Regions from separate parts of the Bradyrhizobium sp. Kon69 genome, predicted to be linked through region 2. Evidence: riboswitches for the same ligand, from Rfam matches in the RefSeq annotation. Region 2 holds a riboswitch; the other holds the start of a gene.
What was found. A riboswitch is a leader RNA that binds a small molecule or an ion and turns the genes downstream of it on or off. The one in region 2 is predicted to bind cobalamin.
Positions count from the first base shown of each region.

Region 1: another riboswitch for cobalamin. It lies ahead of metE (5-methyltetrahydropteroyltriglutamate--homocysteine S-methyltransferase); the one in region 2 lies ahead of AC0L3U_RS18990 (TonB-dependent receptor).

Region 1 is NZ_JBVVOS010000009.1:179,037-190,432, reverse strand. It holds gene AC0L3U_RS14545 (hypothetical protein) at 41-178, opposite strand; gene AC0L3U_RS14540 (helix-turn-helix domain-containing protein) at 276-674, opposite strand; gene AC0L3U_RS14535 (hypothetical protein) at 876-1,193, opposite strand; gene AC0L3U_RS14530 (cytochrome-c peroxidase) at 3,109-4,176, shown strand; gene metE (5-methyltetrahydropteroyltriglutamate--homocysteine S-methyltransferase) at 4,997-7,312, opposite strand; cobalamin riboswitch at 7,412-7,611, opposite strand; gene AC0L3U_RS14520 (4Fe-4S binding protein) at 8,397-8,600, opposite strand; gene AC0L3U_RS14515 (EAL domain-containing response regulator) at 9,177-10,391, opposite strand; gene AC0L3U_RS14510 (GNAT family N-acetyltransferase) at 11,016-11,396, shown strand, end outside.
Region 2 is NZ_JBVVOS010000013.1:146,577-157,972, forward strand. It holds gene AC0L3U_RS18970 (energy-coupling factor ABC transporter permease) at 1-135, shown strand, start outside; gene cobF (precorrin-6A synthase (deacetylating)) at 181-930, shown strand; gene cobT (nicotinate-nucleotide--dimethylbenzimidazole phosphoribosyltransferase) at 946-1,998, shown strand; gene AC0L3U_RS18985 (histidine phosphatase family protein) at 1,999-2,571, opposite strand; cobalamin riboswitch at 2,644-2,845, shown strand; gene AC0L3U_RS18990 (TonB-dependent receptor) at 2,962-5,310, shown strand; gene AC0L3U_RS18995 (PepSY domain-containing protein) at 5,322-6,752, shown strand; gene AC0L3U_RS19000 (hydantoinase/oxoprolinase family protein) at 7,213-9,222, shown strand; gene AC0L3U_RS19005 (hydantoinase B/oxoprolinase family protein) at 9,219-10,799, shown strand; gene AC0L3U_RS19010 (aminotransferase class III-fold pyridoxal phosphate-dependent enzyme) at 10,810-11,396, shown strand, end outside.

The sequences.
Region 1 (11,396 bases), on a different contig from region 2:
CTAAGCCGCCGCGTCGGTTCACGACCTAGCGTTAGACCCGTTAATCTTCCCTTTTGAGCTTCTCGCGCTCCTGCTGAAGCGCTTCGGTCTCTCGGGCGACCTCGCGTCCTTCGCCCAGTTGTTCCTGGAAACGCTGGCGGGCCTCGGCGAGAACAGCGGGGGCGAAGGATTCAGTCAACCGAATCTCGATTGCAGATTGGGCACTGCAGGGTGAGTTCATGGGCCCTTTTGCCGCCGTCGGGTTAGGTGTCATGAACCCTCCATTTCGGCAGCTCTTAGGCCCGAATAAACGTGATCCGGCCCCCTTCGCCACGCTTCCGATGTGGCTTTATCTTTATTTCGACGTCCTGATCGAACGCCGCCAGCATGCGCAGCAGCTTCTCCACGGAAACCAACTTGAACTGCCCTTGAAGCAGCTTGGAGATGTTGGGCTGCTTCACGCCGACGAGCTTCGCGGCTTCGGTCTGAGTGATCTCCCGCTCCGCCATCAACCGCTTCAGTGTACAATGAGGGCTGCCTTGAGTTGGTACTCGTCCGCGTTCGGGAGGCGGTTGGCGGGCAACTTCTTCCTCGTGCTCATGATCGGGCTGCGTTTGTTCCGTGTTGATAGCTTCCGCGTCGCGCAGGCGCTGCCATGCGAGGCCAGATCGTCCCATATGCGGATCGGCGGCCAAAAGAGCTGCTGATCGGACCGCGTGAAGGTCAATTTGAACGCTCTACGCGCTCGAGTGCCTTCGGAGTCTTGGCTTAACCTGTTGCGGGTGTGCTCGTCTTGGGGGACGGCATATATCGGCCGGGGACCACATATGTGTGTGCTTAAGAGTATGGACAGTATTCGTGTGCACGCGCCTGCGGAATTCAGCGTAAGACACGCGTCACTTCCATAGAAGAGATTCTGGCCAGTCTGTGAACTCCAACTCGAAGCTACGTAGGCCGGTGGGTTTTGTCGTGAATTTAAGAGTCTTCCCTGAAAGGTCGGCCAATGAACCAGATGCGAATGTGAAAACTGTCGTGCCGGAAGTTGCGACCCCAATGCCTTGCTCGCCTTCCATGCTAGAGAAGTCGGTCGCCTCGGAGAGTTGCCCAAGTGCAACTCCCTCCAGCGCGTGGTGAAATTCCATGGAGGCCAAGTATGTCCCTTTGTCAGCAGCCCACTCGCTGACCGACACTGCTGTGATCCCCGCGTCGGTCAAGAGACCACCTTCGATCCGGCAGCCATATTGAACGGTGAGAATAATCCGCTCATTCCGAACTCCGGCCGGCTCTCGATCGGCGGCAGTGATCGTGCACGCGTACCGCCTTGTTTCCGCAACCGCCCCCATGCCTAGCCCGATCCACTCGAGAGCGGAACATAGTACAAAAGCGAGAGCGGGTCTTATCATTCGACTGCACCTGATCTGAAAAATCGTTCCCTGCTCTGTACAATCTGACGCTACGGGCGATTCAAGCTCCTTCGATCGCTCTGCCGGATCAACGTTACTCAGGTGACTGCGGTGTCGCAGAAGCGAGGCGACGCAGTGCCCTTGGATGGGGCCGGAACGATTTCAATGTCGGTGCGCAGCGGGCAGCACGTCGGTGAACCAAGGCTATGGGCCGAGCTTTTCAGGTCGGCGGCGGCCATGAGAGGCGCGACGGCCCGCGGCGCCGGGGCGCTACATTCCTGACCCAGGCGCAGGCGCTCTGTGAGCGGACGCTATTTAACGCGGAATGCTCCCGCGGCACAGGTCCCAAAATTTTGCTTCACAATCTCAATGTAAAAGGAAACGTGGCCGAGACGAGCCGTTCAAAGGCAGACTGCCGCTCAAGCAGACGCTCTTCGAGCATCTTACGCTGGAGATCATCTAGCTCGCTTTGAAGCCTTCTGCGACAACGCCAAATGTCATTCCGTACGGATCTGATCTCATTCAAGCGATCGTCAATCGAAGCCATCACGGATACCGTATCCAACTTGAACCAGCCATGGACAAGTGCTCAATCACGTCCTTCCTCGCTAAGCCGCCGATAGATCTCAGGACTTGGGCCATCTGCGGACATGATGTCACGATCTCCTCCCAGCGTGTCCTCTTGTATCGGCGTCTTTCAACGCAAGAGCACGAAGTAGCGGTTGCTCCTGCAGAAGTTCAGCTTATTCTGCCCTCACCGCGCAGGATTTCAAAAGCTAGCAGCAGCCCGTGAGTGGGCCGACTAGGTAATCCAACCAACACCCGCCGGATCACGGGGTCACACTCTGGGCAGCCGCGCCTTTCAGACTTGAGCACGGCAATTGCCATGCCAGCGAACCTCAGGTGGAATTGAAACAAGCCATGTTCGGTTCGGAGGCTCGTCCTTTACGAACGAGCCGGGCTTCGCGGCGGCGGCGCGCCAGAGCGGCCCGGATATGAGTCGGAGAGGCTTCAGTCGGCAGGGCTCGGCGAAATCGTGAACGATGCGCACCGCCGGGCGCCTCGGCTCAGTGTCTCGGCCAGCTGCGTAGGTCTTGTTACCGCCGTTCCCGCGTGCGGCCGGCAAGCTGGCAAGCGAACTTCACCACAAGCATCTGCGATCACCTCTAGCCGGGCCTGGCGCCTTGTAGCATCTGTGACACTGAATGTAGTGATCAAACCAAGACATCCGCCTTTGTTTGTTCCTCCGGACCCGTTCTACAACTAAATCAGCAACTTGCATCTCGGACGCAACTGGCATCGCAGTTGCTAATTGTCCAACCACACCGTGAGCGCTGAGCGCGGCCAGCGGTGCAAGACGGATACATCAACTTTGCGGGAGCGTATTGGCCACCCAATCGCTCGATGGAGCACCGATGCGGCCACCGGACAGCTTACTGCTTGCGGCACACTTGTTGTTGTCAGATCGACCTTCACGCCGAACGTTGAGGCGCTAGTCTGATCGACCAACAGAAAGGCCGCGATCTAAGCTCAAAGCGAACTCGCGAATCACATAAGCCCCTCAAGCCCGTGCGTGAACGCCGGCGGCGAGCTCCTCAGAGTCGTACATTTTTGATGCAGCCTCGCTTCAGAGGATCCGCTGCATGCTGCGCCGGACCCTCGAGGAGCGCGTGGCATCGCTTTCGACTGTTTCCTTTTCTAACAATCAGAACTAATGAGGCGGTGTATGAACATGTCGATCCCGGAGCTTCGGGTTGTCGCTGAAGCATCTATTTTAGCTATTGGGCTGCTGATGTCGTCAGGAGCTAACGCCGACGATGATCTGATGAGAAACGCCAAGCAGATCTTCCATCCAATCCCCTCGGTCATTCCTGCGGTAAAAAACAATCCGGTGACGCATGGAAAGGTGGAGCTTGGCAAGATGCTGTTCTTCGATCCGCGGCTATCGGCGAGCGGGGTCATTAGCTGCAATACGTGCCACAATCTCGGCACCGGCGGAGTCGATGCCGGTCCGACCTCCGTTGGTCACGGCTGGAAGGTCGGCCTGCGCCGGGCCCCAACTGTCTACAACGCAGTGTTCAATGCGGCGCAATTTTGGGACGGACGCGCCGCGGACCTCAAGGCGCAGGCCACCGGCCCGGTGCAGGCGAGTGCCGAAATGAATGCGACTCCAGATCATGTGCTCGGTATCTTGAACTCAATGCCCGGCTATGTCGTCTTGTTCAAGAACGCTTTTCCGAACGAAGCGAGGCCGGTCACCTTTGAAAATTTTGCGAAGGCGATCGAGGCTTTTGAAGCGACTCTCATTACACCTGCGGCTCCATTCGATCAGTATCTGGAGGGCAATACACATGCCCTCGATGATCAGCAGAAGTCAGGGTTGGCACTGTTTATGGCGAAGGGATGTTCCTCTTGCCACAATGGTATCAATCTCGGTGGACAGGCCTACTTCCCGTTCGGCGTGATGAAAAAGCCGGACGCAAGCGTGCTTCCGGACGCCGATAAGGGCCGGTTTGCGGTCACCAGGGCGGTCGGCGACGAATATGTCTTCCGCGCGGCGCCATTGCGAAACGTCGCGTTGCGAGCCCCTTACTTTCATTCGGGACAGGTTTGGAGCCTGAAGCAAGCTGTTGCCCTGATGAGTGAAATCCAGCTCGGCACCAAGCTTAGCGATAGAGAGGAAAACGACATTATCTCATTTCTGAATTCGCTGACCGGTCGGCTGCCTAAGATCGAATATCCGATACTGCCGACGCGCACCAACACGACACCAAAGCCTTCAATAGACAGATAGCCTTAGCAGCACCGGCCTCATGCCCTGCCGAACAGCAACAGATGCGCTCCAAGAACCCGGGGTCCCGCAATGACGCCAAAATGAATGATCCCCTGCTGTCACTGATAAGCAGGCACATAAAAAGCCGCCCGGCCTCAATGCGAGGCCGGGCGAAAGTCACGCGGGAGCGACGCTGCTTTCCGCATCGTTCCAGCTTTCGTCGGTAGGGAGGACTACCGGCGATCGACTTACGACGAGGGCACTCGCCGTCAAACAACAAGAAGCGGATATCGCTCTGCACAAGTTAGCGAGCCGCTTGCCTTCCGCTCCTGTCGTAAACTTCAGGACTTGCTCACCACTTGCCAGCTGTCCGGTTGGCACGGGCAGCGCCTTGACGGAGCTGGGATCCATCGCGCAGGCGGTTTGACTGCCGAGCCCTGAAACTCAACCGTCAGTTTGCCGTCACGCGCCAGTATTTTGGCACCGCCGAATACCAGCAAATCTTCCCGAAGACCGCGCGAAGGCGCAAATTAGGTATGAAATTCCGCAAGGGCGGTAAAATAGATTGTTGTGATGGGACGCATCCATGGGATGGATAAATGAAGCGATAGGATCGTGGTTCGCGTCGAGCGCAAGTGACTGGGAATATGTCACCTAATCGGTATGGCCGGCATGCGGTCGTCCGCCGGATTCGAGCTTGTCGCCGCTGTATGCGATCGCCTCCGCCGGGGCAAACCGGCATTCGTAGGCGCTGGAAACTTTGGAAGCTCGCAAGGTTATCGCGAGCTCCCAAAGCGCGTTCATCTTATTCACAGATAGGTTGGCGACACGCTCCGTACGATCATGCCTCGGCCCGCAACTCGCGTGCGGCGGCCACCATATTGACGAGCGCGGGACGCACCTCCTCCCATCTTCGAGTTTTCAGTCCGCAGTCGGGATTGATCCAGAGCTGCCGATCGGAAACCCGCTGCCGCGCCAACACAATCAGCTGCTTGATCTCGGCTGCTGCGGGAATGCGCGGTGAATGAATGTCATAGACGCCCGGCCCGATTTCATTAGGATATTTGTAGCTCTTGAAAGCGTCGAGCAATTCCATTTTGGAGCGCGACGCCTCGATTGAAATGACGTCGGCATCCATTGCTGCGATCGCATCGATGATTTCGTTGAACTCGGAATAGCACATGTGCGTATGGATCTGAGTTCCGTCAGCGACAGCGGAGGAGCAAACACGGAAACTGTCCACTGCCCAATCTAGATAGTCCTTCCACTGCGATTTGCGCAGTGGCAATCCCTCCCGCAACGCAGCCTCGTCGATCTGGATCATGGTCGCTCCAGCCGCCTCAAGGTCGATGACCTCGTCTCGGATCGCGAGAGCGATCTGTCGGCATGTCTCGCTCCGCGGGATGTCGTCACGGACAAACGACCAGTTCAGGATCGTCACCGGTCCGGTCAGCATAGCCTTGACGGGTTTTTTGGTCAGAGACTGCGCATGTCGCCACCATTTAACGGTCATGGGCTTCGGGCGGGAGACATCTCCAAACAGGATAGGAGGACGAACGCACCGCGAGCCATAAGACTGAACCCAGCCGTGCTTGGTGAATGCGAAACCCAACAGCTGCTCGCCAAAGTATTGAACCATGTCATTGCGCTCGAACTCACCGTGTACGAGCACGTCCAGGCCGATATCTTCCTGCCAATGCACGGTATGGGCTGTCTCCGCTTTCAGAAGCTGCTCGTACTGCGTGTCATTCAGCGCTCCCCGCGCATGAGCTGCACGCGCATTGCGGACGTCCGCCGTTTGCGGAAAGGATCCGATGGTTGTGGTTGGAAACATCGGCAATGCGAAGGCGACGCGCTGGACGTCGGCGCGCTGGGTGAACGCACTGCGACGGCGACGCATGCTATCGTCGATCGCGGCCATTCGTCCGGCGACGTTCGCACTGTGGATCTTCGGCGATGTTTCGCGGGTGACGGATGCATCCTCTGAGAGCGTGAGTTCATCGGTCACGTCGGCAGCATGGCCAGCCAGCGCTTTGCCCAATATCGAAAGTTCCTTGATCTTCTGCACTGAGAACGCCAACCACGTCTTCAGATTGGGATCGAGATCGATCTCTAGTTCAATGTCGGTCGGAACATGAAGCAGCGAGCAGGAGGGGGCAATCTGAACACGGTCCCTGCCCAGTTTTTTGACCATAGGAGCAAGTTGGTCGAGTAGCGCCGGCAGATTAGAGCGCCACACGTTGCGACCATCAACGACACCGAGCGAGACCACGAGATCTCTACCTGCTCTGGCGACAATCGCGTCCAACTGGTCAGGTGCACGAACCAGGTCGACATGAACCCCGGCAACGGGCAAGGCCAAGACTGTTTCAAGATTGTCGCCGACACCCCCGAAGTATGTGGCCACCATGATTTTAAGGGCCGGCACGGCCTTAGCGAAATGAGCATAGGCCCGGCGGACAGCGGCCCGAGATGCTTCGTCGACGTCCATCACTAGGCATGGCTCGTCGAGCTGAACCCATTCAGCGCCGCGCGAGGCTAGTTCGCGGAGAACATCGACATAGACGGGGAGGAGTCGATCAAGCAGCGACAGCGGATTGAATGCGGGATTTACGCTTTTGCCGAGCTTCAGGAAAGTGACTGGGCCCACTAGGACGGGCCGCGTCTGATAACCGAGGCTTCTTGCCTCCTCATATTCCTCGATCGGCTTCCGAGAGGCATACTTAAAGATCTGATCCTGGTGAAATTCCGGCACCATGTAGTGGTAGTTCGTATCGAACCACTTCGTCATCTCCTGTGCGGCTACGCCGGGCCCATGCTGAGCGTGACCACCGTCTTGAGCGCCACGCGCCATGGTGAAGTAGGTTTTAAGCGACACAGGACCTTCGTTCCAGCCGTAAACGTCGGGAATGGCGCCAACCATTAGGCTGGTATCGAGCACATGGTCGTAGAGCGAGAAGTCATTCGAAGGAATGACGGTCGCACCGCGGGATTTCTGCCGTGCCCAATTAGCGGCACGAAGTCCACTCCCCGCCTCGAGGAGCTCGGCTTCGCTGGATTTTCCCGCCCAGTAGCTCTCGAGTGCGAATTTGAGTTCGCGTCGTGGGCCGATGCGTGACGTCCCCAGTGTGGCAACGGGAAGCGAAAGGATTGACATAGCTTAGACCCCATGTTGGGGCAAAGGCCATGGCGGACGCAGACAGCGAACATCGCGTGAGCGACAACTGCTTGGCGCACACCGGGACGCCCCGCCCGTGGACGATATCTTGTCGAGGCAGGTCTCCTGGCTCACGGGTCGTCGCTGCTGTCCGGCCTTCCCGAAGCCGCATGGCTTCAGTGACTTCGTTGGACAGCGGCTCGCCGCTTACAGTTGCGGGGGCAGCGCCGGCATTGCACCGGCTTCCCTCTTAGCTCCGGATCAAACGAAATCCGGAGACCGCGACGGCTTGAAATTATGCGCACGAGGATCGATGCGTCAACCTACCGATTCTCGCTGCGACATTGCCCAAGCGATTACGAGCGCACTAGGCGGGTACGACGGTCTTGCTCGCGGCCTGGTGAACACGCCCTGATCCGTGGAGGCTCCGCTTGTGAAATGCATTCGCTCCCTGCTCGCGTAACGGTTGAGCTCCACCACCGGAACGAACCCGGGCCGCTTTCGGTATCTGTGTGATCGCGAGGAGGCGACCTTCCGTCAGCAGCTTTTCGAACCTGCGCGTCAGGAAGGTGCGATCATCCTCGGCCGGCATCCGTTTGGTCACAGCCCACGAGGCTCCCTAAAAATTTCGAAAGCCGGATTGCTCCAGGACCGCACGGATGATCAGGTCGGCTCCTTGGTGTTCGGCGGGCCCGCGACCAGGCACGAGGTCGACCGCTCCGTGAGGTTGGCCAAGATGATCTTCTCGGTGCACTAGGTGTTCACGTGCTGAGCGACTTTTGCGTCGGCTTCGATGCGTCGGTGGCCGCTCGACGCCGGTCTGCCTCGCCTCGACTCGCGGCGAGCGACGATAGGCCTTAACGCGGCCACTGAGCATCGAGGGCCTTGTCCTTGTTCGTGACAAATTCGACGGTGTCCTCCGACAGAGCCCTTTGAGGGGTTCCTCGGAGTCGCTCAGCGCCTTAAGCTCATAACGATGTTAATCGACCTCGATGCGCCCCATGCGGTCGTGGTCTCCTCAAGGTCCCACATCTACAACTTCGTTCGCGAAATCGAGCGATGAGGCCTTTTGGTCGCGGGCTGCCTATCCTGTCTTGGACGGGACACAGGTGTCAGGGACCGGACAGACCACCGCGCATTGCGGCGTGTCGCAATGGCCCTCGCACTCCGTACATTTTTTGGCATCGATAACGTAAATGTCGCGCTTCAGACTGATCGCCGCGTTGGGACACTCGAACTCACATGCGCCACAAACGGTGCATTGCGAAGCGACGATCTTGTAAGCCATGCCTTCCGACTCCTTAGGCGAGCGATGCCATGGGCGATCCCTTTCAAATGCCGTGCCAAACGCAGACGCGCTCAATGTTGGGCAATTTGCCCAATTCGGCTGTCCCGGGTCTGAGACCATGTTGCATCTGCGACAGCAACAGGTCGCTTCAATTTCAGGCTACGAGCCCTCGGGCCCTCTTGCGAGAGTCAGTCGCGACTTGACGCTGGAAGCGTCCGTCGGTTTGTTTGGCACGTCAGCGCGGGGGCAAGCGAGGCTGACGCTTCCTCAACCGGCGACGGCAAAAACCGCCAACGGACGCAGGTCTACGTTGGATCTCGGCAAACCTCCGGTCACACACCCCGACTGGAGGTTTGTGCAAGCCTCGCTCATGGCTGCAACGCTAGCTGCGCGGAGGACTCGCTGGAGGCTTGCCAAAACGGGCTTGTGGTATAACAAGCTTCGGAGGGAAATGAAGTGGCGGCGGGACGAGCGACACTGGCCTTGCAGACCGAATTGCACTCAGCCTCATGCCTGGTGCCGAGTAGGCATGGCGGTGCTCGTGAGCGTCGCTTGGCCGCACTCAGCCACTCGCAACTATTTTAGACCAGCTGGAGCAGGGTTGAAAGATGACTGTGCAAATTGCTTCAGTGGCATGGCTTTTCCGAACAGATGGCCCTGCGCAAGGTCGAAGCCGAGTTCGGCCACGGCAATTAGGTCAGCCTGGCTCTCCACACCTTCGGCGACGGTGCGCACATTGTACTCTTTGGCTAGATCGACGATATGGCGGCACACCGTTCGCTTGAGGGGCCCATTCGCGCAGCCGCCGACGAACTGACGATCCACTTTCAATTTCATGAACGGGAATTTTGTCCTCCCCATCAGCTGCGGCCAATTGGCACCGACATTGTCGATTGCAAGGCCAATGTTGTGAAAGCGAACCTCACGCGCAACCTCGACCAGGAGATCTAGGTTCTGGATCGCTTCCACGCTCTCGATTTCAATCGTCAAACCGCCGAAAGCGGCGTGCGACGGCATGCGCCGACAGAGATCGCGTACTGCCTGCGGGTCAATCAGGAATGCTGCCGGGAGATTGATGGAGAGATCGATCGAAGTTTGCTGCTCCAGAAGATACTGCCAATCCTTGATCGCGCGGTCGATCACGAACTGCGACAAGTTCCTAAAATGCGGATCGTGAGGTTCCGGGATGAAATAGGCCGGTGGAACAACGCCCCAGGTCGGGTGCCGCATTCGCACATGCGCCTCGGCGCCGCGGCGGCTAAGGGTACACGCGTCAAACTTCGGCTCATACCAGAGCTCAAGCCAGCCAGCGTGTAAGGCTTCTCCGACATGGACCGCGGGACGGGGCGCCGGCTCTCTTGGCAAGAGCATGCCGATCCGATCGCGCAACGTCTCGGCTGCAAACGGCGCCCTGAGCGGCGGCAGCATAGCAAGTCCATATTCACTGCCGACCTGCTGCACTGCCGCCATGATGATCGACTCGCGCGCTCCGAACGCCAGCACTCGGCCTGCAAATTCTTCGCGCACCAGTATCTCGAGCAATCGTCCAGGCTCGATGCGGTCCGAGCCAATGCCGAGCAGGATCAGATCAGGGAACTCCGTGCGGAGTACATGCGGCAACTCATCAGCAGTCCTGCATTCGCTGATAACAAATCCCATATCCTCCAGCACATCCCGTAGAAAGGCGCGCAGATGCCGCTTGCCGACGGCCAGGCATGCCCGCGGCCGCACCTTACGTTGCCCGAAGATTACAGGTTTCCGTCTGACCAGTTCGGCCTGCCCATGTTCCATCGCAACCACTCCCGTTCCGTGACGGTGCCTTAAACGAGGAGCGAAGGTCCAAACAAGCTGTGCTTCCCGATATCTTTCGATTGTTCGAGATAAGCTTAAGATAGTGCATTAGTGTGCAAAATCTTTCGCGATCTTGCTCAGACGATTTTATCGGGCGCACGCGTATGATACCTGTCGCGCTTCGCGCAACTTTGTACGATGTCGTACGCGAGGTGGGAATCTCTCCTTCGGACGGACCGAGCTGACGCTCTATGGCGCTGCGATCATCGTGGCGCACGATTTATTGAATAGAGTAGTTCGTGAGCGACGATCGGCAATCACTCTTACGAACGTTTGATCGACATGACCGGCGTGTGCCGTTTGGTGATTGTTTTCCAATCGAAGGCAGCCCATCATGAGTTCGCAGCTGCTCAAGCCGCAGTCGATTCTGAGAACGGCAATGGCTTGCAATTACCTCAGCTCTGTTGCCTATAGCGAGTGTGGACGTGCTGCTTCCTACCGAGCCAGATAGTTGCTCTCAATTGCGTTTTCTGTATCCTCCTGAGCATGAATTTCCTCTAGAGGGCTCGGTCAGGTGTTCGTGTTGGCGCTGAAGGGCGAGGCACGTCCAGCGCGGGCACGGCTTTGCGCAAGAGCGTGCCAGGAGATGAGAACGCGGTCGCAAAAGCGGTCGAAGAGCTACTTTCCGAGTTAGGTGGCCTCGGACCGGAGTTCAGCCTTCGAGGCGCGAAGCAGGCGGCGTTGCGCCTGATTCAGGATCCCGGGCAGGGCTTCATTTTTGTCGTCGAGGAACAAGGCACCGGGCAGATTGTAGGGGTAGCTAGCATCTCGGCCGTACAGGCCGTGAGAGCAGCCGGAGCGTACGGCGTGCTTCAGGAGCTATGGATTTCTCGTGACTTCCGCAGCTCTGACTGCGGTCGGCATCTGCTCGAGGCGGTAGATTCGGAGGCGAAGCGACGCGGCTGGCAGATGATTGAGGTTGCGTTGCCTCCGGATGGCTATCCG
Region 2 (11,396 bases):
ACCTTCGCCGCGTCCTATGCGCTGGTCATCGTGATCGAGCCGCTCGCCGATCTCGGCGTGCTGGCGCTGGCGAAGTCGCTGCGCGGCGTCACCGCGGCCGGCCTCGTCACGCCGCGTTTGCACAACGCGGCCTAGAGACAAGCGAGTGGGCGGCCGTTATGGCCGCCCTTCGCAGCTACGATGCTCACGCTCTCCCTGATAGGCATCGGTTGCGGCGATCCCGAGCAGCTCACGCGCGCCGCGATCACCGCCATCAACGCGGCCGATCTCGTCCTGATCCCGCGCAAGGGAACCGCAAAATCCGATCTCGCCGATCTCAGGCGGACGATCTGCGCCGATGTGCTCACCAGCGACACGACGCGCATTGCTGAGTTCGATCTGCCCGTCCGTGACGCCGCTGAAGCGGATTATCGCAAGGGCGTGGACGATTGGCACGATGCGGTGGCCGCTGCCTGGTCGCAGACGATCGCAGATCATCTTGAAGGCGAGGGCAAGGTCGCGCTGCTGATCTGGGGCGATCCCTCGCTTTATGATTCTTCACTGCGCATTGCGCGGCGGCTCGATCCCTCGCCAAGGATCGAGGTCGTTCCCGGCATCACCTCGATCCAGGCGCTGTGTGCGACGCATGCGCTGCCGCTCAACGACATCGGCGAGCCCTTCCTGGTCACGACGGGACGCCGCTTGCGCGATGGCGGCTGGCCGACAGGTGTCGATACCGTGGTGGTGATGCTCGACGGCGGCACGGCGTTCCAGTCGCTCGATCCGGAAGGCCTGCACATCTGGTGGGGGGCTTATCTCGGCATGCCCGATCAGATCGTGATGTCCGGCGCGCTGGCCGAGATCGGCCCGCGCATCGTCGCGGTGCGGCAAGAGGCGCGCGAACGACACGGCTGGATCATGGACAGTTACATCCTCAAGCGCAGGCCGTGAGGCAAGCGAGGCAGCATGCTCCCCGAATGGGTCACCCAAAAATGCCCCGACATCTCCGCAGTCCACCGCGAGGCGGCGGTGGCGCGGCAGGCGCAACTGACGAAACCGACCGGCGCGCTCGGCCGGCTCGAGCAGCTCGCGATCGAGCTTGCGGGCCTGCAAGCAAATGAGCAACCGCGCGCGGCGCGGGTGCCGATCACCATCTTCGCCGGCGATCACGGTATCGTCGCGCAGGGCGTCTCGGCCTATCCGCAGGAAGTGACCATCGCGATGCTGGCAAACTTCGCCTCCGGCGGTGCTGCGATCTCGGTGCTCGCGCGTGAGCTGGGCTCCAGCCTGGAGGTCGTCGATTCCGGCACGCTGGCGCAGGAGGAGATGGCTGGAATCGTGACCGACAAGCCGCGCAGCGGCACGCGCGATTTCAGCATCGAAGCTGCGCTCACCCCCGCAGAGCTGGCATTTGCGTTCGAAGCCGGCCGACGTGCGGTGACGCGCGCGCAGGCCGGGCAGCCCGATCTTCTGATCTTCGGCGAGATGGGAATCGGCAACACCACGACATCGGCGGCGATCGCGGCCGGCTTGCTCGGTGTGAGCGCTGAGGAGATCGCGGGCAGCGGGACCGGCGTTGACGCGGCCGGCCGTGTGCACAAGGCGCGGGTGATCGACGCTGCGATCGCACGCCATGGCATTGCGGGCGCTTCGCCCGAAAAGATCCTGTGCGCCGTCGGCGGTCTCGAGATTGCGGCCATCTGCGGTGCAATTATCGCGGCTGCACAGCGCCGCATCCCCGTGTTGATCGACGGCTTTATCGTGTCGGTGGCGGCGCTGGCGGCGGCGCGGCTCAACCCCTCGTGCCAGCCGTTCCTGCTGGCCTCGCATCAATCCGCCGAGCAGGGCCATCGGCTGGTGCTTCGCGCGCTGAATCTGCAGCCGCTGATCAGCCTCGATCTCAGGCTCGGCGAAGGATCGGGCGCGGCCATCGCGCTGCCGCTGGTGCGGTCGGCCTGTGCGCTCCACAATGGCATGGCGACCTTTGCGCAGGCCAATGTGCCTGATCGTCCGGCCTGATCAAATCATCGGCTGATTGACGCAGACGACGCGCCAGCCGGTCGCGAGCCGGTCGATCCGGGTCAGCGACAGCGGATCGATCACAAAGCGCAGGGCGGCTTGTGGGGTCAGATCGAGCGCGATGCACAGCGCCGCGCGGATCGTGCCGGAATGCACGACGAGCGTCGCGGCCCCGGCGCCGATCCTTGACAGACCCAGCCGGACGCGCGCGACCTGTTCCTCAAAGCTTTCGCCGCCCGGCGGCCGTCCGCGCGCAGGATCGCTCCAGAACCGTGCATAGGCCTCGCCACCGGTCGCGGCGAGCTCGTCGTGCCGACGGCCGGTCCAGTCGCCAAAGTTCTGCTCGCTGAACTCGTCCAGCTGCAGCGGCTCGAGCCCCAGCGCGCGGGCCGTCTCGACCGTGCGCCGCGACGGACTCGCATAGCTCGCCGCGTCCCGCGGCAGGCGCTGCCGTAACGCCTCCAGCTGCGCGCGAGCGCCGAGATCGGCCGGTGCGTCGGCGGCATGGATCGTCCCTTTGACGCCATCGACGGGCGCATGTCGTATCAGCCAAAGGAAGGTCTCGCCTTCCATGCTTATCTCCAAGGAAACTGCTCGTTGTGGCAATAACGCCGCAACTGGCACATTGACTCTGTCTGGATCGTAATCCTAGATGCTCGCGACGGTTTCCCCGAGAGGGGATGAAAAGGGAATGCGGTGCGGGGACATTGTCCCCAATGCCGTGGCTGCCCCCGCAACTGTAAGCGGCGAATCTTGCATCACATGCCACTGGGTATCTCGGTCCCGGGAAGGCGACGCAAGGTAATGACCCGCGAGCCAGGAGACCTGCCGTCAGCCGTGGTCACACGCGAAGATGTCGGTCGGGGAGTACAGACATTCGGCTTCATCGGAAGGCTGCAAGCCGGACGATGGGACCCTGGTTCGCGGTGACGTGCCACTGACGTCACTCCGAGGTCCAAGACCGTGTTTTCCCTTCGTATCGTACGACCACGCCGTTTCCTACTGGCATCCGCCGCTCTCACATCTTTCGTCGCCATCGACATGCCAGCGGCCTTGGCGCAGCAGGCCCGCGAGCCACTGCCGCCCGTCGAGGTGTCGGCGCCACAATCCCGCAGGCAGGCCAGGCCGGCCGGACGGGACACGCAGAGCTCACGCCGCGCAGCAGCGCGCCGGCCGGAGACTGCATCCGCAGTGCCCAAGCCCGTCGTGCCGACCACGGCGGCACAGACGCCGCTCAACACCAACGCCGTTGCCGAAAGCGCTTCGCGCCTCGGCCTGACCGTGCGCGAAACACCCGCCACCGTGGAGGTGATCTCGGCCGCAATCATGCGCGAGCAGGGCTATCGCACCGTGTCCGACGTCGCGCAGGGAGCGGTGGGTGTCACAGCGGGCGACAATCCGGCCGAGCCGTCGGCTTTCTCCATGCGCGGCTTCACCAACAGCCAGATCAACACGCTCTACAACGGCATCAAGATCGGTCCGCAGAACATGACTTCGCGGATCATGGACACGGCCAATCTGGAGGCTGTCGAATTCCTGAAGGGGCCGGCGTCACTGATGTCAGGCGAGGGCGCCGCCGGCGGCGCGATCAATTTCGTCACCAAGCAGCCGCACACCGGTCCGGTCCGGAACGAGGCGGACTTCTCCTGGGATTCGCTCAATTCGTTCCGGGCGCATTACGGCTCGGGCGGCAGCACCAATGTGCAGGGGCTGGACTACCGCTTCGACGTCAGCCGTTCCTCGCTCAACGGCTTTGCCGACGACACCAACACCAAGACGCTCGACGTGTCGGGCCAGCTCAACTACCGCATCTCCGACAGTCTCAAGGTCTGGGGCGCGATCGAGTATCGGGAAGACCGCTCGAAAGCCTATTGGGGTGCGCCGCTGGTGCCGATTGCCTTCAGCGGCTCGCATGCGACGACGGGGATCGTCTCCGGCACTTATTTCAACAAGACTGATCTCGGGGCCGTCACGATCGACGACCGCACCTTCAACACCAACTACAACGTCCTCGACAACAAGAACGTGGCGAAGGAGGTGTGGCTGCGCGGCGGTTTCGAGCTGAAGCTGGCGCCCGACCTGACGCTGAAGAGCCAGGCCTATGGTTATGGCGCAGAGCGCACGTGGCTCAACAACGAGGTCGAGGCGTTCAATTCCGGGACGAACATGGTCGACCGTGGGCGCTTCTATGTCGCGCACAGCCAACGCTTGGTCGGCAACATCACCGACTTGATCTGGGATGCGAATATCGCCGGCTTTGACAACCGCTTGGTCACGACGCTGTCGTCAAGCTACCTTGATTTCGTGAGGCCGGGCGCCGCAAATTTCCCCGATGATTCCGTCTCGCTGGTCAATCCCGATCGCGGCTATTACGGCCTGCTCACGACTAAGCAGCAGACCGCGCGGATCGATAACGAGGCGCTGTCGTTCGAGGACCGGTTGAAGTTGACACGGACCTTCGCGCTGGTCGGCGGCCTCCGCGTCGAGCATATCGGGCTCGACCGCAACTCGACCGACAAGACCGGGCTTGTGAACGCGGGTTTCCCGTTCTCGCAATCCTGGGTCCCGACGACGGGCCGTATCGGCTACACCTGGGAAGCCGTTCCGGGCCTGACCTTCTTCAGCCAATATGCGACCGGCGCCGACATCGCGGCCAACAACATCTTCCTGCTCAATCCGACCGATCCGCTCAACCTGACCACCGCGCGCACCTACGAGACCGGCGTCAAGCACCTGTTCTGGGACAATCGAGCGGAGTGGTCGTTCTCGGCCTATGACATCCTGCGCAAGAACGTCTATGCAGCGGCCGGCGGCATGCAGCTCAACCTGGCCGGGCGGCAGGAATCAAGGGGCGTGGAGCTCGCCGCGTCCGTGCGGCCGATCGAGCCTCTGCGTCTCTGGGGCAACATCGCTTATGTCGATGCGCGCTACGCCGACTACGATTTTGTCGGCGGCTCGTTCTCCGGCAACACGCCGCCGAACGTGCCGCGCGTCGTCGCCAATGCCGGCGCGTCGTACCGGTTCTTCACGCCATGGGCGGTCGAGCTCGGCATCACCGGCCGCCACGTCGGCGACCGCTACAACGCCGATGCCAACACCGTGACGCTGAAGGCCTACACCGTGGCCGATGTCTATGCCTTCGTCGACATCCCCAAGACCGTGTTCAATGCGGTCGATCAGGCCCGCCTGACCTTCCGGGTGCGCAACATCGCCGACAAGCGTTATGCGATCTGGGGCGATCCGTTCTATCCCGACCAGATCCTGCTGGGCGCGCCGCGCACCTATGAACTCTCGGCCGCGTTCAAATGGTAGGATGCTGATCGATGATGCGCGCGATCGTCCTGCTGCATCGATGGCTCGGGATCGCGTTCTGCCTGCTGTTCGCGATGTGGTTCGCGACGGGAATCGTGATGCACTTCGTTCCGTTTCCGTCGTTGACGGAAGCGGAACGCTTTGCCGGGCTCCTGCCGCTCGATCGCGCTGAGACGAGGCAGCTTGCGGTCGCCGATGCCGTGGCCGCGAGCGGGATCGCGGATGCGACGCGCATTCGTCTGATCCAGCGCAACGACGGACCGGTCTATGTCGTCGCGGGGCCGTCGCGCGCGGGCGCTGTTCGTGCCTCCGACGGGGCCGGCGCGTCGGTCGCGTCTTCCGACGTCGCGCTAGCCATCGCGCGAGATCACGCCCGCAGCCGCGGGCTAGATGCCGCGCGGGCCGCGATCGTTGCGCGCTCGGACTACGACCAATGGAGCGTGCCGAACGGCTTTGACCGCCATCGGCCCTTGTTTCGGGCTACCCTGGGGGACTCCGCCGCAACGGAGCTCTATGTCTCCTCGCTCACCGGCGAGATCGTCCTGGATACGACGCGCCGCGAGCGCGGATGGAATCTCGTCGGGAGCGTGCTGCACTGGATCTATCCAACAGTCCTGCGAAGCAACTGGTCGCTGTGGGATCGGGTGGTCTGGACCTTGTCGCTGCTGGCCCTGATCGCGGCGTTGCTTGGCGCTGTGCTCGGGCTTGCGCGGATCAAACCTCGAGGCGGTCTGATCGGCTCGCCCTATCGTGGCTGGCATGCCCTGCATCATCTCATCGGCCTCGCGGCCATGGTGTTCGTACTGACCTGGATTTTCAGCGGCTGGCTCTCCATGGATCACGGCCGGCTGTTCTCGCGTGGGCAATTGACCTCGGCCGAATCCAGCGTGATGAACGCTGCACCGAACTGGTCGGCGGCTGCATCGCTCGATCGGCAGCCTGTATCGCCGTCGACCCGCGAGATCGAATGGTTTGCCTTCAACGGCACTCTCTATCGGCGGGATCGCACGGGACTTGCCGCTCAGACCTTGATCAAGGCAGGGGATGCGCGCCGCGGCGGACCAACGGGATCTCTGGATGTGCAGGAGGTCCAGCGGTTGACCGCGCGCCTTGCGGCCGGCTGCAGCGGTCCGTCCGTACTTGCCGACAACGACGACTATCCCGCGCGGTCCAATGTCCCGGGCGCCCCGGTCTACCGCTCATACTGCGGTGACCTCTGGTTCGACATCGACGGCGCCGACGGCAATTTGCTGCAAAGGCTGGATCCATCGCGGCGGGCTTATCGCTGGCTCTACGGCGCGCTGCACACGCTGGATTTTCCGGTTCTCGTCGCGCGTCCGTTGCTGCGCGACGGTCTGGTCGTCGGGCTCTGCGCCCTCGGCTTTGTGTTCTCCGTCACGGGAATCGTCATCGGCTGGCGCCGCTTGGTCGCGATGCGTTGAGCGGGCAAAACCACGCTTACTGATCGTACAATAAAGAGAGGCTGAGCCGACTGCCATGCATAGCTCATAAGCAATCTCATGGCCCGTAGCGCCAGTCGATCGCCTGCAAATTAGACAGCGAGTGCGCGGCGCATGAATTGCGGTGCAGCAGATGTGGCGTTTCGTCCGGGGAAATACGTGGTGCGCTGCACTTATCCCGCGTGGAACGATCCACAGGAATTTGCACTCCCCGCGGGCAGCGCTGCACTAAAATGTGCCTTGGCGCGCCGCGCCGGTTGCGGGCTGCTCCAGTGCGTTGCGACAACGCTGACCCTATCCCGAGCCCATCGCTCTGTCGCACGCTCGCAAGCGGTGGCATGACAGGGGATGACGATGAGCGCGCTCGGCTTGGGATTGAATTTCGGGACGGACGGGAACCACCCGGCGTCCGGTTCGAATGTCGTCCGCAGCTGACCCACACATGAGCGCTGACGAAAATCACTGGGAAGTCGGCACCGATATCGGCGGCACCTTCACCGACATCATCGCGATCCGACACTCCCCCGCGGAGGCACGGATCGCGAAAGTGCCATCGCGCCCGCAGGCTCCGGTTCAGGCGATGCTGGAGGCGATCGAGGCGGTGGGCCTGCGCAAGAGCGAGGTCAAGCGCTTCGTCCACGGCACCACGCGCGTGACCAACGCCTTCGTCGAAGGACGGCTGCCGAAGGTGGCGCTGGTCGCGACCGAAGGCTTTGCCGACGTGCTGGAGATCGCGCGCTATCGCCGCCGCGATCTCTACCGTCTCGACATCCCGCCGAAATCGCCGCCGCTGGTGCCGCCGGAACGATGTTTTGGGCTTGCCGAGCGCCTCGATCACGATGGCCGGGTGCTGAAGGCGCTGGATGAAGCGGAGATCGAGCGCCTGGTGGCGTGGCTGAAAACGACCGGCGTGCAGAGCGTCGCGGTCGCGTTGCTTCATGCCTATGTGAATCCCGTCCACGAGAGAATGCTCGGCGAGCGGCTCAAGGGCGTCGTTGCCCACGTCTCGCTGTCGCACGAGGTCAATCCCGAGGCGCGCGAATACGAGCGGACTTCGGCGACCGTGTTCAACGCGGCCGCCATGCCGATCGCGGTGGAATATCTCAGCGAGCTGGAGCAGCGATTGCCGATCGGCCCTGGCCTGCAGGTGTTTCATTCGGCCGGCGCCATGGTCCCGATCTCGGCGGTGAAGCGGCGGCCGCTGGTGATGGCGATGTCGGGTCCGGCGGCCGGCGTCTCTGCATCGGTCAGCATCGCGCGTCAGCTCGGCACATCGCGGATGCTGACGTTCGACATGGGCGGCACCACCACCGACGTGTGCCTGATCGTCGACGGCCAGGCGGAGATGACAGACGGCCGCATGCTCGGCGACAAGCCGCTGCGTCAGCCGATGCTTGCGGTTCATTCCATCGGGGCGGGCGGCGGATCGATCGTGCGCCATGGTCCCGGCGGCCTGACCGTCGGACCGGAAAGCGCCGGCTCCGAGCCGGGACCGGCCTGCTACGGCCGCGGCGGTACCGAGCCGACTATCACCGACGCCAACGCCGTGCTCGGTTATCTCAATCCTGAAACCAGGCTCGGCGACCGGATCGGAATCGACATCCAGGCAGCGTCTAATGTCATCGCGCCGATCGCGCGCACTCTGGGGCTGAACCTGACCGAAACCGCGCTCGGCATCATCAAGGTCGCGAATGCGACAATGGCGCGCGCGCTCCGCCGCGTCACGGTCGAGCGCGGCATCGACGGGCGCGACTGCACGCTGCTCGCCTTTGGCGGTGGTGGCCCGATGCATGCCGCGGGCCTTGCCGATCTCTACGGGATCGCCGAGATCGTCGTTCCCAGCGCATCGAGCGCGTTCTCGGCGCTGGGCTGTCTCACCGCCGATTTCAGCTTCCTCCAGCAGCAAACCTTGCGCGCTGCGCTCGACGGCATCGACTTCGCCCGTATGTCGGAGCGGATCGAAACGCTGATTGACGATGCCTCGGCGCCGCTCATCGCCAACGGCGTTGCCATGACTGAAATTCGGGTCGAGCTGGTGGCCTTGATGCGCTACGCCGCGCAGAACGACGCCATTCCGGTGCCGTTCGTGCGACCGCTCGACGTCATCGCGCTGAAGAAGGATTTTCTGGCCCGGCACCACCAGCTGTTCGGCTATGCGACGAGCGAGAGCTGCGTCATCGAATCCGTGCGGGTGCAGGCACGCCGTCCATCGACGACCGTTGTGAATCGGCCGGCCGTCGCGGTCAGAACGGTCTCCAAAGGCGAGCGCATCTGCTCGTTCGATGGCTTTCACGACATCGCGACAAGCATCATCGACCGCGCCTCGCTGACCGAAATCGTCAGCGGCCCGGCCATCATTGAAGACGCATGGTCGACCGTGATGGTCCCGCCCGGCTGGCAGGCGAGGCCGGATGTTTCAGGCAATTTGTTCCTGACGCGGAGGGCAGCATGAAGCTCGATCCGTTCGTCGTCGAGGTCATCAGGCACGGGCTCTCGGCCGCGGCCGAGGAGATGAGCCTGGTGATGACGCGCTCGGCGCGCTCGCCGTTGCTGCGCGAGGCCGGCGACCTGTCGTCGGCGATCACGGACGCCCGCGGCGACCTGGTCGGGCAGGGCCGCGACATCCCGATCCATCTCGGCGCGATGGCCTATACGGTCCTCGAATTGCTGAAAGTGGTGCCGCGGGACAGCCTGAACGACGGCGACGCACTGATCTACAATGTCGGCCCGCTCGGCGGCAATCATCTCAACGACGTCAAGGTCGTGCGGCCGGTCTTCGTCGATGGCGAGATCGTCGCGTTCGCGGTCAGCCTCGCGCATTGGCCCGATATCGGCGGCACCTGGCCCGGCAGCTATTTTGCGAAAGCCATCGACACCTTCCAGGAGGCGATGCGCATTCCGCCGGTTCTGATCGCCACGGCAAGTGGCGTCAATACGCCGATCGTGCAGCTGCTCAAGGCCAATGTTCGCGATCCCGACTCCTGCGAAGGCGATCTGCTCGCCCAGATCGCCGCAACGAAAGCCGGCGAGAAGCGCATCGTCGAGCTCTGCCGCGAGCACGGCAAGGCGGTCTTCACGGCGGCACAGTCGCGCCTGCACGATCTCTCCGAAATCGAGATGCGCGAGGCGTTGCGCGATCTGCCTGATGGCATCTACGAGGGCGAAGATTATCTGGACGACGGCGGCGTCGATGACGCGCCCGCGCGCATTCATGTCAAGATCACTATCGCAGGCGACGAAGCGACCTTCGATCTTTCAGGAAGCTGCGACCGCGTCTCGAATTTCTGCAACACCACGCCGTTCATGGCCCGCTCTGCGGTGGCCTATGCCGCGCGCATCATGAGCGGGCGCGACATGAACCAGAACGCGGGCGCGCTGCGGCCGCTGACCATCATCACACGCCCGGGCTCGATCCTGGAGCCGGGCTGGAATGCCTCGGTTGCAGCCGGCAACCATGAGACCTCGATGCGCATCGTCGATGCGATCTGCCGCGCCATGCAGCACACCATTCCCGAACGTCTGTCGGCCGGCGGGGCGACCACGGCGGGCGTCCTCTTCTTCGCCGAACCGCGGCAGAACGGTTCGTGGAAGATGCTCTACGAGGTTCACGGCGGTGGCGAGGGCGCGCGGCATGATCGGGACGGTATCTCGGCGACGCGGGTGCATCTGTCCAACACCTCGAACACGCCGGTCGAGGTGATCGAGGCGAATTACGCGATTCAAGTCGAGCAGCAGGCCATTCGCCGGCAGTCCGGCGGCGCTGGCGCACATCGCGGCGGGGACGGCGTCATTCGTAGCTATCGCATTCTGGCGCCGTCGATGCATCTGACCACCTGCATCGAGCGCATGGTGATCGCGCCGTTCGGCATGCAGGGCGGCGAACCCGGCAAGGCCTGCCGCATCTCGCTCATCCGGCAGGGCGCGAGCGTCGCGATCGACGGCAAGTCGAACCTGGTGCTGCAGCAAGGCGATCTCGTCACGATCGAGACCTGCGGCGGCGGTGGCTACGGTGCCGAGGCTGCGGAATGAAGGGATTGCAATGAGCAGATTGTTGCGAACCGGGCTGAATGCCGGCGACAGCGCGCCCATGGCCGTGGTCGGCGGCGAGGGCGTCTATTTTCATCTGTCGGATGGTCGCAAGCTCATCGACGGCAGCAACACCGGCGGCGGCCTCGGACATCGTCATCCCGCGATGGTGGAGGCGATCCGCCGCGCCGCGGATACGCCCGTCGTGAACGAGGGCTGGACCTGGGTCGGCCGCGAGCGGGCCGCTGACGACTTGATGGCCACCGCTTTCAGTGGCGAAGAGGATTGGGTCGGCGCGGTGCGCTTCTGCATCAGCGGCAGCGAGGCCAACGACATGGCGCTGTCGCTCTGTCAGGCCCTGACGCAGCGGTCCGCGCTGGCGACGCGCGAACGCGCCTATCACGGCATTACGGGCCTGTCGCGCAGCATGACGGTGCAGCCGCAATGGCATGGCGGCCTTGCGGTGCACTCGGGCGGCTCAAAGCTGCCGGCGCCGATGGCGCCGGTGCGGATATTGCCAGCGCCAGATGGCGCGATCTACGGCGCGCCCGCCAACAACACCCCGCCCAGCGAATATCTTGCCGATGCCACCCGCCTGCT